4 regions of the Proteus sp. G2626 genome follow, and region 2 is predicted to be linked to each of the others. Evidence: predicted binding sites of a transcription regulator. Region 2 holds the regulator's gene; each other region holds the start of a gene.
What was found. Region 2 encodes CRP, which controls carbon source genes, mostly activating them, when cyclic AMP is high. Its sites were predicted from a motif close to ATGTGANNNNNNTCACAT; they were not measured.

Region 1: a site for CRP is predicted at 1,936-1,953, ahead of GWJ05_RS17175 (CidA/LrgA family protein). Genes of this name have one in related genera too.
Region 3: a site for CRP is predicted at 1,212-1,229, ahead of msrB (peptide-methionine (R)-S-oxide reductase MsrB). Genes of this name have one in related genera too.
Region 4: a site for CRP is predicted at 1,719-1,736, ahead of GWJ05_RS15105 (iron-containing alcohol dehydrogenase). Genes of this name have one in related genera too.

What each region holds. Positions count from the first base shown of each region.
Region 1 is NZ_JAABNH010000029.1:194,103-197,319, reverse strand. Features, by position in the region: gene metG (methionine--tRNA ligase) at 1-1,870, shown strand, start outside; gene GWJ05_RS17175 (CidA/LrgA family protein) at 2,005-2,478, shown strand; gene GWJ05_RS17170 (CidB/LrgB family autolysis modulator) at 2,472-3,173, shown strand.
Region 2 is NZ_JAABNH010000025.1:238,430-241,646, reverse strand. Features, by position in the region: gene GWJ05_RS10920 (phosphoribulokinase) at 1-391, shown strand, start outside; gene GWJ05_RS10915 (OsmC family protein) at 480-887, opposite strand; gene crp (cAMP-activated global transcriptional regulator CRP) at 1,200-1,832, shown strand; gene argD (bifunctional acetylornithine/succinyldiaminopimelate transaminase) at 1,929-3,146, opposite strand.
Region 3 is NZ_JAABNH010000027.1:547,133-550,349, forward strand. Features, by position in the region: gene pncA (bifunctional nicotinamidase/pyrazinamidase) at 1-171, shown strand, start outside; gene GWJ05_RS15015 (YeaC family protein) at 293-574, opposite strand; gene msrB (peptide-methionine (R)-S-oxide reductase MsrB) at 657-1,094, opposite strand; gene gapA (glyceraldehyde-3-phosphate dehydrogenase) at 1,438-2,433, shown strand; gene GWJ05_RS15030 (D-hexose-6-phosphate mutarotase) at 2,547-3,217, shown strand, end outside.
Region 4 is NZ_JAABNH010000027.1:564,399-567,615, reverse strand. Features, by position in the region: gene GWJ05_RS15110 (glycosyltransferase family 9 protein) at 1-237, opposite strand, end outside; gene GWJ05_RS15105 (iron-containing alcohol dehydrogenase) at 526-1,695, opposite strand; gene GWJ05_RS15100 (AraC family transcriptional regulator) at 1,938-2,849, opposite strand; gene copM (CopM family metallochaperone) at 3,014-3,217, opposite strand, start outside.

The DNA of each region.
Region 1 (3,217 bases), on a different contig from region 2:
TGCTCACGGCACACCAATTATGCTAAAGGCACAACAACTGGGTATTACCCCAGAAGCCATGATTGAAGAAATGAGCAAAGAGCATCAACAGGATTTTGCTGGCTTCAATATCAGTTATGATAATTATCACTCTACTCACAGTGAAGAAAGTCGCCAATTATCGACTAAAATTTATCTGGCACTGAAAAAGAATGGCCACATCAAAAGCAAAACGATTTCTCAGCTTTATGATGAAGAAAAAGGCATGTTCTTACCTGACCGTTTTGTGAAAGGCACTTGTCCTAAATGTAAAGCACAAGATCAATACGGTGATAACTGTGAAGTGTGTGGCTCAACTTACAGCCCAACAGAATTAATTAATCCACGTTCTGTCGTTTCAGGATCAACTCCTGTCATGCGTGAAACAGAACACTATTTCTTTGACTTACCTGCATTTAGCAACATGTTACAAGATTGGATACGCTCTGGCGCACTGCAAGAGCAAGTTGCAAATAAAATGCAAGAGTGGTTCGACAGCGGTTTACAACAATGGGATATCACTCGTGATGCACCCTATTTCGGTTTCGAAATTCCAGATGCTCCGGGTAAATATTTCTATGTATGGCTAGATGCACCGATTGGCTACATGAGCTCATTTTTAAACTTATGTGAAAAACGGGGTGACTTAAGTTTCGATGAGTTTTGGAATAAAGACAGCAAAACTGACCTTTATCACTTTATTGGTAAAGATATTGTCTATTTCCACAGTTTATTCTGGCCTGCCATGTTAGAAGGTAGCGAATATCGTAAACCAACGAACCTGTTTGTTCATGGTTATGTCACTGTAAATGGCGCGAAGATGTCTAAATCTCGTGGCACCTTTATTACAGCGCGTGCTTACCTTGATCATTTTGATGCTGATTGCCTGCGTTACTACTATGCAGCCAAACTTTCATCACGCATTGACGATATTGATCTAAACTTAGAAGACTTTGTTCAACGCGTAAACAGCGACATTGTAAATAAAGTCGTTAATCTAGCATCGCGTACTGCGGGTTTTATCAGCAAACGTTTTGATGGCAAATTAGCAGATACTTTAGATGATGCTAAGCTTTATCAACACTTCGTTGATATGCAAGACACCATTGCTCAATCATTTGAAAACCGTGAATTTGGTAAAGCCATTCGTGAAATTATGGCATTAGCTGACGAAGCTAACCGTTATATCGACGAAAAAGCGCCGTGGGTCGTAGCAAAACAAGAAGGTCAAGATGCTCAGTTACAAGCAATCTGTACCATGGGGATTAACTTATTCCGAGTACTGATGACGTATCTGAAACCTGTATTACCTTCACTGACAGAACGTTCAGAAGCATTTTTACAAACCCAATTAACATGGAATGCTCTTGCACAACCGCTATTAGGCCAAGAAATTACAAAATTCAAAGCGCTGTTTAATCGTATTGAAATGGATAAAGCTAATGCGATGGTTGAAGCATCTAAAAGCACCATTGCGCCAGTAAAAGAAGTCACTGGCCCATTAGCAGATTCACCTATTCAAGAAACGATTAAGTTTGATGATTTTGCAAAAATCGATATGCGTATCGCTGAAATTAAACTAGCGGATTTTGTTGAAGGCTCAGACAAACTGCTGAAATTAGTTTTAGACTTAGGTGGCGAAACTCGCCAAGTATTTTCAGGTATTCGTACTGCATACCCAGATCCTAAAGTGTTAGAAGGTCGCTTGACGGTGATGGTGGCAAACTTAGCACCTCGTAAAATGCGTTTTGGTATTTCAGAAGGCATGGTCATGGCCGCAGGTCCAGGCGATAAAGATATCTTCTTACTTAGCCCAGACTCTGGTGCAAAACCAGGTCAACAAGTGAAATAACAACCAAGATTCATTTGCCAAACAAATAAATGGCGGGGTTCTATTAGAGCCCCGCTCTTTTTTTATTGTGATCCATAGCACACTTTCAAAATCGGTGTATGATAATTCTGTTAGTTGATTTGGGACACTTACTTATGAAATCTAAACGGGCACGATTGCAGATTACACTTTGGCATTATCTACGATCTTTTTTGGTTCTTTATCTTTGTCTTTTTGCAGGTAATCTTATTTCCGCCCTTCTACCCTTTGCGGTTCCTGGTAGTATTGTTGGCTTACTCATCCTTTTTGGTTTACTTGCTTTCCAACTTATTCCTTTACGTTGGGTCAAACCTGGCGCCAATATACTGTTAAAAAATATGTCATTGCTCTTTATCCCTATCGGGGTAGCCGTAATGAATTATTATGATTTATTAAGCCAGCAACTTTTCCCTATCGTTTTATCCTGTGTAGTCAGTACTTTTGGGGTTATGGCACTGGTTGCTTACTGTTCACATTATGTCCATCGTGAGCGTGTTATCGTGGGTTCAAAACCAGACTTAGTGGAAGATGTTATTGAAACAAAAGAAAAAGATGATGATAAAGCATTAAGTGAGAAGAAAAAATGTTAGTGTTAATGAATATTTGGTGGTCACTTCCTTTAACCATAATTATCTTTTATTTATCACGTAAGCTTGCTGCTCGTTATAAATTACCTATATTGAACCCTTTACTTATTGGTATTGCGGTTATTATTCCTATCTTGTTAATTACACATACGCCATACGAACACTATTTCGCGGGTAGTCGTATTTTAAATGATTTATTACAACCTGCCGTTGTGGCTTTAGCTATCCCGCTTTATCAGCAATTACACCAAATTCGCGCACAGTGGAAGTCACTGATAAGCATTTGCTTTATTGGTAGTGTTGCTGCAATGGTCAGTGGTACTGCGATTGCCTTATGGGCAGGAGCAACACCTGAAATTGCCGCATCAGTCTTACCTAAATCGGTCACAACCCCTATCGCAATGGCTGTCGCAGACTCTATAGGTGGTATTCCTGCAATCAGTGCTGCATGTGTTATTGCAGTAGGTATTTTAGGTGCCATTTTTGGTCACACTCTATTCAAGATATTGCGTATTCCCACTCACGCCTCTCGTGGTTTAGCAATGGGAACCGTTTCTCACGCAGTCGGAACAGCAAGAGCCGCAGAAGTGGATTATATCGAAGGTGCTTACAGTTCATTGGCATTAATGACCTGTGGGATTATTACATCCCTTACTGCGCCATTTATCTTCCCTATTATTTTGCATCTTTATAGTTGATATCTTTCTTACTCTCCATTCTTAAATCCCCGATTTAATTAAAT
Region 2 (3,217 bases):
ATGGATACAAAAGCTTATCCGAGATACTACTGAACGAGGACACTCACAAGAAGCGGTTCGAGATTCTGTTGTTCGCTCAATGGATGATTATATTAACTACATCATTCCACAATTTTCGCGTACCCACATCAACTTCCAACGAGTGCCTACTGTCGATACATCAAACCCATTTTCAGCTAAAGCTATCCCAACACTCGATGAAAGTTTTATTGTTATTCGTTTTCGAGGCTTAACCGATATTGATTTTCCTTATTTACTCGCGATGTTGCATGGCTCATTTATGTCAACAATCAATACGATTGTCGTGCCTGGTGGGAAATTAGGATTAGCAATGGAATTAATTATGGCGCCATTAGTCAAAAAATTATTAAATGGCGAAAAAATCAGTTAACCAAAATAAAATCTATTTCTATAAAAATAATATCCCCTTAATTAAGGGATATTATTTCTAAATTAAACTTTATTTTAAAATATCAAATTTATTCAGCATCTTTTATTTCAAATGAATGTGTAATATTAGCTGCTTTTCCTAACATTAAAGAAACAGAACAATATTTTTCTGCAGATAATTGAACCGCTCGTTCAACAATTTTATCTGTGAGTTCTTTACCTGAAACGATAAAATGCAAATTGATATCAGTGAATAAACGAGGGGCTTCTTCTCGACGCTCTGAAGTTAATTTCACTTCACAATCAGTCACTTGATGACGACCTTTACGTAAAATACTGACGACATCAATAGCACTACATCCACCCGCAGCAATTAAGACCATTTCCATTGGGCTTGGTGCTTTATCACCAGAGTTTCCATCCATCATAATTTGATGACCCGATGAAGATTCCCCAACAAAAGATAAATCTTCAACCCACTTAACGCGTGCTTCCATTTATTTTCCCCTAAACATGACAGAAACTAAAAGAGTACATTCTCATAATTCAACTAGCAATTAGCAAATAGGTTTATTATGCTGACTGCGTAAAACGAGACTTAATGCACTAATTGTGTTAAAAACAATATCTGCTTGATGATAGTGGTTAAGATCAATGCATTATTTTCTCATTTATTATAATCTACTCCATATTAACTTACCGTGTTCTCAGGAAGTTAATAGGTCAAGATAGGATTTTTAAGCACGCTGTCTCAAAAGGGAGCCTATCCGTTTTGAAAGGCTGCATTTAACGTACAGAGGATAACGCGAATGGTTCTCGGCAAGCCGCAAACAGACCCGACTCTTGAATGGTTTTTGTCACACTGCCATATTCACAAATATCCATCCAAGAGCACGCTGATCCACCAAGGTGAGAAAGCGGAAACACTTTATTATATTGTTAAAGGTTCCGTGGCTGTTCTTATTAAAGATGAAGAAGGAAAAGAAATGATCCTCTCCTACCTAAATCAGGGGGATTTCATCGGTGAACTCGGATTATTTGAAGAAGATCAAGAACGTAGTGCATGGGTTAGAGCAAAAACAGCCTGTGAAGTAGCAGAAATTTCCTATAAAAAATTCCGCCAATTAATTCAGGTTAACCCTGACATTCTGATGCGCCTATCAGCTCAAATGGCGAACAGATTACAAACCACATCAGAAAAAGTAGGTAACCTTGCTTTCCTTGATGTAACAGGCCGTATTGCACAAACCTTATTAAACTTAGCAAAACAACCTGATGCGATGACACACCCTGATGGCATGCAAATTAAAATTACACGTCAGGAAATTGGTCAAATCGTGGGTTGTTCACGCGAAACTGTAGGCCGTATTCTTAAAATGCTAGAAGATCAAAACCTGATCTCAGCACACGGTAAAACTATCGTCGTTTACGGAACTCGCTAATTTTCCCCACCCGAACAAACAATAGCTCTATACAAAAGAGCTATTGATAAAAAGAACGGTATGAACCCCATCCTTGCTGATGGGGTTTTTTAATAACTATACCCCTTCTACAAACGCGGCAATGGCGGCTTTTAATGCGACCATCCCCTCTTGTAATTCTTCTTGGGTAATAATTAATGAGGGTGTAAAACGCATAACATCAGCGCCTGCATTTAACATCATTAATCCCTGCTTTGCAGCCAGCCCTAATAATATTTTTGCTTTGCCTTCATATTGTGGTGCGAGTTGTGCGCCAATCAATAATCCTTGCCCACGGATTTGCGAAAAGACGTTGTAGGTTTGATTTATTGCTGTGAGCTCGTCTACAATCCACTGATAGCGCTTTTCTACTCCCTTAAGTACCTCAGGTGTATTGATTAAATCAAAAGCGACATTGCCCACTGCACACGCTAATGGATTCCCCCCATAAGTTGTACCATGAGTTCCTACCCCCATTACTGACGCTATCTCTTGTGTCGTTAACATCGCACTGAGCGGAAAACCACTTCCGAGTGCCTTTGCCGTGGTAATAATGTCTGGTGTCACATCATAATGCATATAAGCAAAAAGCTTACCTGTACGCCCCATACCTGTTTGTACTTCATCAAGGACAAGTAATGCTTGATGTTTATCGCACAGCTCACGTAGCCCTCTCATAAATTCAGGGGTTGCTGCTGTTACACCACCTTCACCTTGTACTGGCTCTAACACAACGGCACAAGTATGATCATCAATAACGGCTTTCACTGCATCTAAATCATTAAAAGGAATATGTACGATATCAGCAGGTTTTGGGCCAAAACCATCGGCGTATTTAGGTTGTCCTCCAACCGATACTGTAAACAAGGTTCGACCATGGAAGGCATGGTGAAAGGCAATAATTTTGGTTTTATAAGGATGATGGCGGGTGATTGCATAATGGCGAGCGAGTTTAAATGCGGCCTCATTTGCTTCGGCGCCAGAATTAGCAAAAAAGACACGTTCTGCAAATGTGTTATCAATGAGCTTTTGTGCTAAACGCAGTGCAGGCTCATTCGTGAAAATATTACTCACATGCCAAAGTTTTTCACTTTGTTCTTTCAATGCTTGATTGAGAGCAGGATGAGCATGTCCTAATGCCAACACGGCAATACCACCAGCAAAATCAATATAAGATTTTCCTTGCTGATCCCAAACTCGACTTCCCACCCCTTTAACAGGAATAAATTCTGCGGGTGAATAAATTGGCAACATTACTTGATCGTAAGTTGCCCGGTTGATACTTTGTTTTGTCATTACCCCACCTGATCGTTATTCGTCTTTAATATGAAAATATAATCACTAAATATGAATAAAAAATCAAATGT
Region 3 (3,217 bases), on a different contig from region 2:
TTTACAGTGCTGGATGCTTTACAGCTAGGTTATCAAGTATCTGTTATTACTGACGGTTGCCGTGGTGTCAATATTCAAGATAACGACAGCCAAGTAGCGCTAGAAGAGATGCAAGCGAAGGGAGCGACATTAATAGATTCAGCACTTTGGTTTAATCGTAACAATCAATAAATTTATGGTTTTTACGACCACTTTTTTACAATGACAAAGCAAAAAAGTGGCGATTATTAATTATTATCATTAATAAATGACCACTTTGGTTATCAACCCAATTCTCCAATTACTATCAGCATTAATCATCATCCATTGGGGTTAATGTGGCTAAGCGCTCAGTTTGAAATTGGGCTTTTAATTCCTGCTTACTTTTCATCGTAATTTGCCCATTGGTTCCCACGGTCATATGTTCAGGTGTGTGGTTATTTTTTGCCTGCCATAATAAAACGATCTGCATGCAATGCTCTTTTTGTTCATCTGTCAATGCCACGCCGTCAGACCATTTGCCTAATTCAACTGCTGTTGAAATACGCTGATAAATTTCAGGGGTTACCATCGAAATAAGTTCATTAACTTCCATTGATTACTCCATAAGCTAAATAATTACTTAAAATAGCTGAATCGTTTTTTCACTTGTTATTATTTTGTTAACTTAATGATTATTAACCTTTCTGCTCTTCACCCGTCTCACTGTTCGTAAATGACAGTGAAGCAGAATTAACACAATAGCGCTCTCCTGTAGGGGCTGGGCCATCATTAAAAACATGACCTAAATGTGCATCACATTGCTGACAACGTATTTCCGTTCTTTTCATATTATGAGAAAAATCATCAAGATAGCGTATTGCATCACTATTAACGGGTTGGTAAAAACTCGGCCAGCCACATCCTGCATCAAATTTTGTATCTGAATAAAATAAAGGAGCAGAACAACATAAACAGTGATAAATCCCTGTTTGACGATTATGTAATAACTTACCACTAAACGGAGGTTCTGTGCCGTGTTGTTGCGTCACATAACGTTGCATTTCATTGAGTGTTGATAAATCAAGGTGATTGTTATTGCTTGAAATATTCACTTTCTTTTCATTATCTGTCATAGGGACCTCGATCTCAGAAAAATGCTTTTTAAAACAACAGTGAATGATAACAAAGATTTAACAACAAATCTGGAAAATATAGTCTAAAATCAACAAGAGTAATCTTTAGTTTTTGAAATGTGATGAATTTCACATAACGGAGCAAAGGTAACTTCATTTATCGGCATTGATCCCGATAATACACAGCGTAACATTTAGCTAAAACGACCATTCTTTAAGCGAAAAGTGTTTTTTTAATTGATTTTTTGCAATTATTGACACGATTCCGCTTGACGATTGGCGCGGTTTTGGTAACTTTAGAAGCAACTTTTTAATTCACTAAATTAAAGCTGGTGGAATACATATGACTATCAAAGTAGGTATTAATGGTTTTGGTCGTATCGGCCGCATCGTTTTCCGTGCTGCTCAAGAACGTTCAGATATCGAAATCGTAGGTATTAACGATCTGTTAGACGCAGACTACATGGCATACATGCTGAAATACGATTCAACTCATGGCCGTTTCAACGGTACTGTTGAAGTAAAAGATGGCCACCTCGTTGTTAATGGTAAAACCATCCGCGTAACTTCAGAAAGAGATCCAGCAAATCTGAAATGGAACGAAGTCGGTGCTGACGTTGTTGCAGAAGCAACTGGCCTATTCTTAACTGACGAAACTGCTCGTAAACACATCCAAGCTGGCGCGAAAAAAGTTGTTCTGACTGGTCCTTCAAAAGACAGCACTCCTATGTTCGTAATGGGCGTAAACCATAAATCATACGCAGGCCAAGATATCGTTTCTAACGCATCTTGTACTACTAACTGCTTAGCGCCTTTAGCTAAAGTTATCAACGACAACTTCGGTATCGTTGAAGGTCTGATGACTACTGTTCACGCAACAACTGCAACTCAACGTACTGTTGACGGTCCTTCTGCAAAAGACTGGCGTGGTGGTCGTGGTGCTTCTCAAAACATCATCCCATCATCAACTGGTGCTGCTAAAGCTGTAGGTAAAGTTATTCCTGAACTGAACGGCAAACTGACTGGTATGTCTTTCCGTGTTCCTACTCCTAACGTTTCTGTTGTTGACCTGACTGCTCGTCTGGAAAAACCAGCATCTTACGCACAAATCTGTGATGCTATCAAAGCAGCAGCTGAAGGCGAACTGAAAGGCGTTCTGGGTTACACTGAAGATGCAGTTGTTTCAACTGACTTCAATGGCGAAGTTCTGACTTCAGTATTTGATGCTAAAGCTGGTATCGCACTGAACGACAACTTTGTTAAATTAGTAGCTTGGTACGATAACGAAGTTGGTTATTCAAACAAAGTTCTGGATCTGATTTCTCATATCTCTAAATAATTAGAGCCTAGAAAATCAAGATATTGCTTAGAGCCACCTTTGGGTGGCTCTTTTATTTTTTAGCCAGTCAGTTTATTGTATTGAAATAGTCAGTGACATAAGGTCATAAGATAATGAATGAGAAAATATTTTCTTTGCCGATTATTGAACAAATATCACCTTACTTAAGTCGTCGTCAATTAGGCGAGCTTCCTATCCTTGTTATTTCGCATCCTAAAGTACGCGCTGCTATCAGCCTTCAAGGCGCACATTTAATTGCTTGGCAACCCGCACAAGAACATCCTGTCTTTTGGGTAAGCGACGCGTCTCTTTTCACTCCCGGTATTGCAATTCGAGGTGGCGTTCCTATTTGCTGGCCTTGGTTTGCTTCAGCAGGTACACCGAGTCATGGATTTGCACGTATTCTGCCTTGGGAATTTAGCGCACACACAGAACAAGATGATGGTGTGCTCATTACAATGACCCTCAAAGAGAGCCAACAAACACAAAAATATTGGCCTCACCCGTTCACCGTTATTGCGCGTTTTAAATTAGGCGCCACTTGCGAGATAGAATTAGAATCTTATGGTGATTATGAAGCGACAGCCGCCCTTCACTCTTATTTTAATGTAAGTGATATTGATAATGTCTCTGTCACTGGCTTAGGAGGCCACTACATTGACACGGTAGCGGACAACGAAGTTTATACTGATGAAACCGCATTGCGCTTTAATGGACGCACTGACAGGCTTTACACAGAGCCTGACGATTTCAATCTTATTCGTGACGATGGTTGGGAGCGCAC
Region 4 (3,217 bases), on a different contig from region 2:
AATTTTCAAGCGACTAAGAATAAGTTTTAAAGATGATTGGCCTGATTTTTTATGATGTAACTTGCTGTAAACATGGATATTTCCGACAGAAGGGTTACCTTCTAGAATCGCTTGATTGTAAGAGTTTACGAGTAGATCTATTTTCGTATTATATTCATGGGCAAGAGAATCAATTAATGGTGTTGTAAGTATTAAATCACCAATGTTATCTCTTTGTATTATTAATATTTTAGGCATAGTTAGATTTATGTATATTCGAATGAGAGAAATTCATTGCTGAAAAGTATAACTTCAGCAGTAATCATATTATATATTTATGATTATAGGCTATTCGATATGTAGAGGCATCTTTATCAGAGAATTAATCTGCTTTTTGAAGAGAAAATAAGAGGTGGATAAGTTCAAATGTTGAGCTATTGATAATACGATGACTATTTCTTAGATAATCATCGTATTTATTACATGCCTAAATATGAAATTTATTTTAGTGGCTAAGCTGATGCTGACAAGGGTATTGATAGATAATTAGAAACACGCTTCTAAAATATCGAGAACATCTTCAGTTGTTAGCTTTTTATAACCCTTGCCAATAATTGTTGTGGATTGAGCAATACTTGGGAGCATCTCTTTTGTTGCACCTAGTGCTTCTAACGAAGTTACCATTCCGCACTCTTTTGTGAAACTTTCAAGTGCATCAATACCTTCAAGTGCAATTTGGTCTTGCGTTTTACCTTCTGTAGATACTCCCCATACCTGGGTGGCAAAGCGTACGAATTTTTCAATACCGAATTTATAGATAAAACGATAATAAGGCAGAGAAATTGCAGCAAGTCCCATTCCATGAGCACAATCGGTATAAGCCCCCAATTGATGTTCAATCATATGGACTTGCCAATCTTGCGTTTTTGATAGCCCCGTCAGTGTGTTTAGTGCCAGAGTTGCATTCCACATCAGATTGCTTCTTGCTTCATAATCAGACGGCTTTTTAAGCGCAATACGTAAATTATCAATAGAAGATTTTAATAAACTTTCAATTAAATAATCGGTTGTATTTGCACCTTGATCAGAAAAGTATTGTTCCATCAGATGAGACATTGTGTCATATACACCACTCACCATCTGATATTGAGAAACCGTAAAGGTATATTCTGGATTTAAGATTGAAAACTTAGGAAATACATTGGCAGGAAATACACGGCCAATTTTATATTTTGTTTTTTCATGCGTAATAACAGAACCGCCATTCATTTCGGAGCCAGTGCCTACCATAGTAAGAATTGAAGCAACAGGAATAATTTTATTTGCAATTTCTTGATATTCAACCCAGTACTTTTGGAAAGGATCTTCATTTTCACAATAAGCAGAAACAGAGATCCCTTTGGCACAATCAATAACAGAACCGCCACCAACAGCTAAAATTAAGCTGACGTTATGCTCACGAACTAATTGAGCACCTTCCATCATTTTTGCATAAGTTGGATTAGGCATCACACCTGATAACTCAACCACTTTTTTTCCTGCATGTTTGAGTATTGCCATCACTTCATCATAAAGGCCATTAGATTTGATTGCATTACGACCGTACATCAGCATGATGGTTTCGCCATAATGTGATAATTCATCATTTAATTTAGCAAGAGAGTTCTTACCAAAATGAATAGTTGTCGGGTTGTAGTAAGTAAAATCGAGTTGCATTTTGATATCCTATTGCAATATTAATTTGATAGCTATCTCATTGAAGTATAGTTTGTTCTTTTAACTTCAAGAAATATTGGTCTATTTTTGTTTAATAGAGATGCTATCGCTTCTGCATTGAGATATGAATGTCCGATCTTCTTAGTCTCTTGCCTAATTTTCCAAAAGATAACAAAGTGATAATAAATAATATAAATAGGTAAAAAAGATAAAACGATTGGATTTATAAAAAGCGGTTGTATTCAAATATTGTTAGATTCTTTGAGCATCTTAATATCGGTTGCTGGAGGCGATCCAAATAATCGACTATATTCACGACTGAATTGAGAAGGGCTTTCATAGCCAACACGAAAAGTGGTTGTTATTGCACCTAAGTTTTCAGTTAACATTAATCGGCGAGCTTCATTGAGGCGAAGTTTTTTCTGAAATTGAAGTGGTGTCATTGATGTCATTGTCCGAAAATGAGTATAGAAAGCAGATTTACTCATTCCAGTGCATGAGGCTAATTCATTGATATTAATTGGCTTTATAAAGTTGTTTTTTAACCAATCAACCGCTTTTGATATTTGATGGCTATGACTACCCGCTGTAACGATTTGATTTAAACGCTCACCTTGCTCAGTGATCAGCAAGCGATAAAAAATCTCACGTTTTATGCCTGGAGCAAGAATTTTAATACTATCAGGCTCATCAAGAAGTGTAAGCAATCGAATAAATGCATTTAATAAAGGTTCTGATAATTCACCGACGGCAATTCCTTTTTGAGCATTTGAGTTTAAATTAAATATTAACCCACTATCGACGATCAGTTGAGATATTTCTTGTAGATCTAATTCCATAACTAGCCCTAAAAAAGGCTTATCCTTGCTGGCTTTCATAATATTCGCCATAACAGGAAGTTCAATGGAAGAAATTAAAAAATGGTTGGCGTCATAAATAAAGCTTTCTTCTCCTAAAATTACTCTTTTTTCACCTTGAGCAATTAAGCATATGCCTGATTTATGTGTATGACTGGTAATAGGTGTGGGAGAACGCCAGTGTGTTAATGCCAATCCTGGGATTTGAGTATCAAAATAATGCGTATTGTGAGTCCATTTTGCAATTAGCATGGCAAGTTTTTGGTTTAATAACGCCATGTTTTCTCTATTATTCATGCAGACTCCATACTGGGGAAAAGGAAAATATTACTTTAGTAATAAAATTATAATGTATGAGACGAATATTAGACAATTAATTGATTTATCTTGGATAAGAAATTTTGCAGGAAATATTAAAAATGAGATAGGCTGTGCTACAAAAAATCACAGCCGATATCAATCTATTGTTGATGAGCTTTATTTTTTTCTAACCATTTTTGCATTTGTTCAATTTCTGGCCCTTGAGCATCAATAATGGCTTGAGCTAGCTTGCGCATTTCAGGATCTGTACCGTATTTCAATTCAATTTTAGCCATATCAATAGCGCCTAAATGGTGGGCAATCATTCCATCAGCAAAAGCAACATCTGCATTATCAGTGTTCAT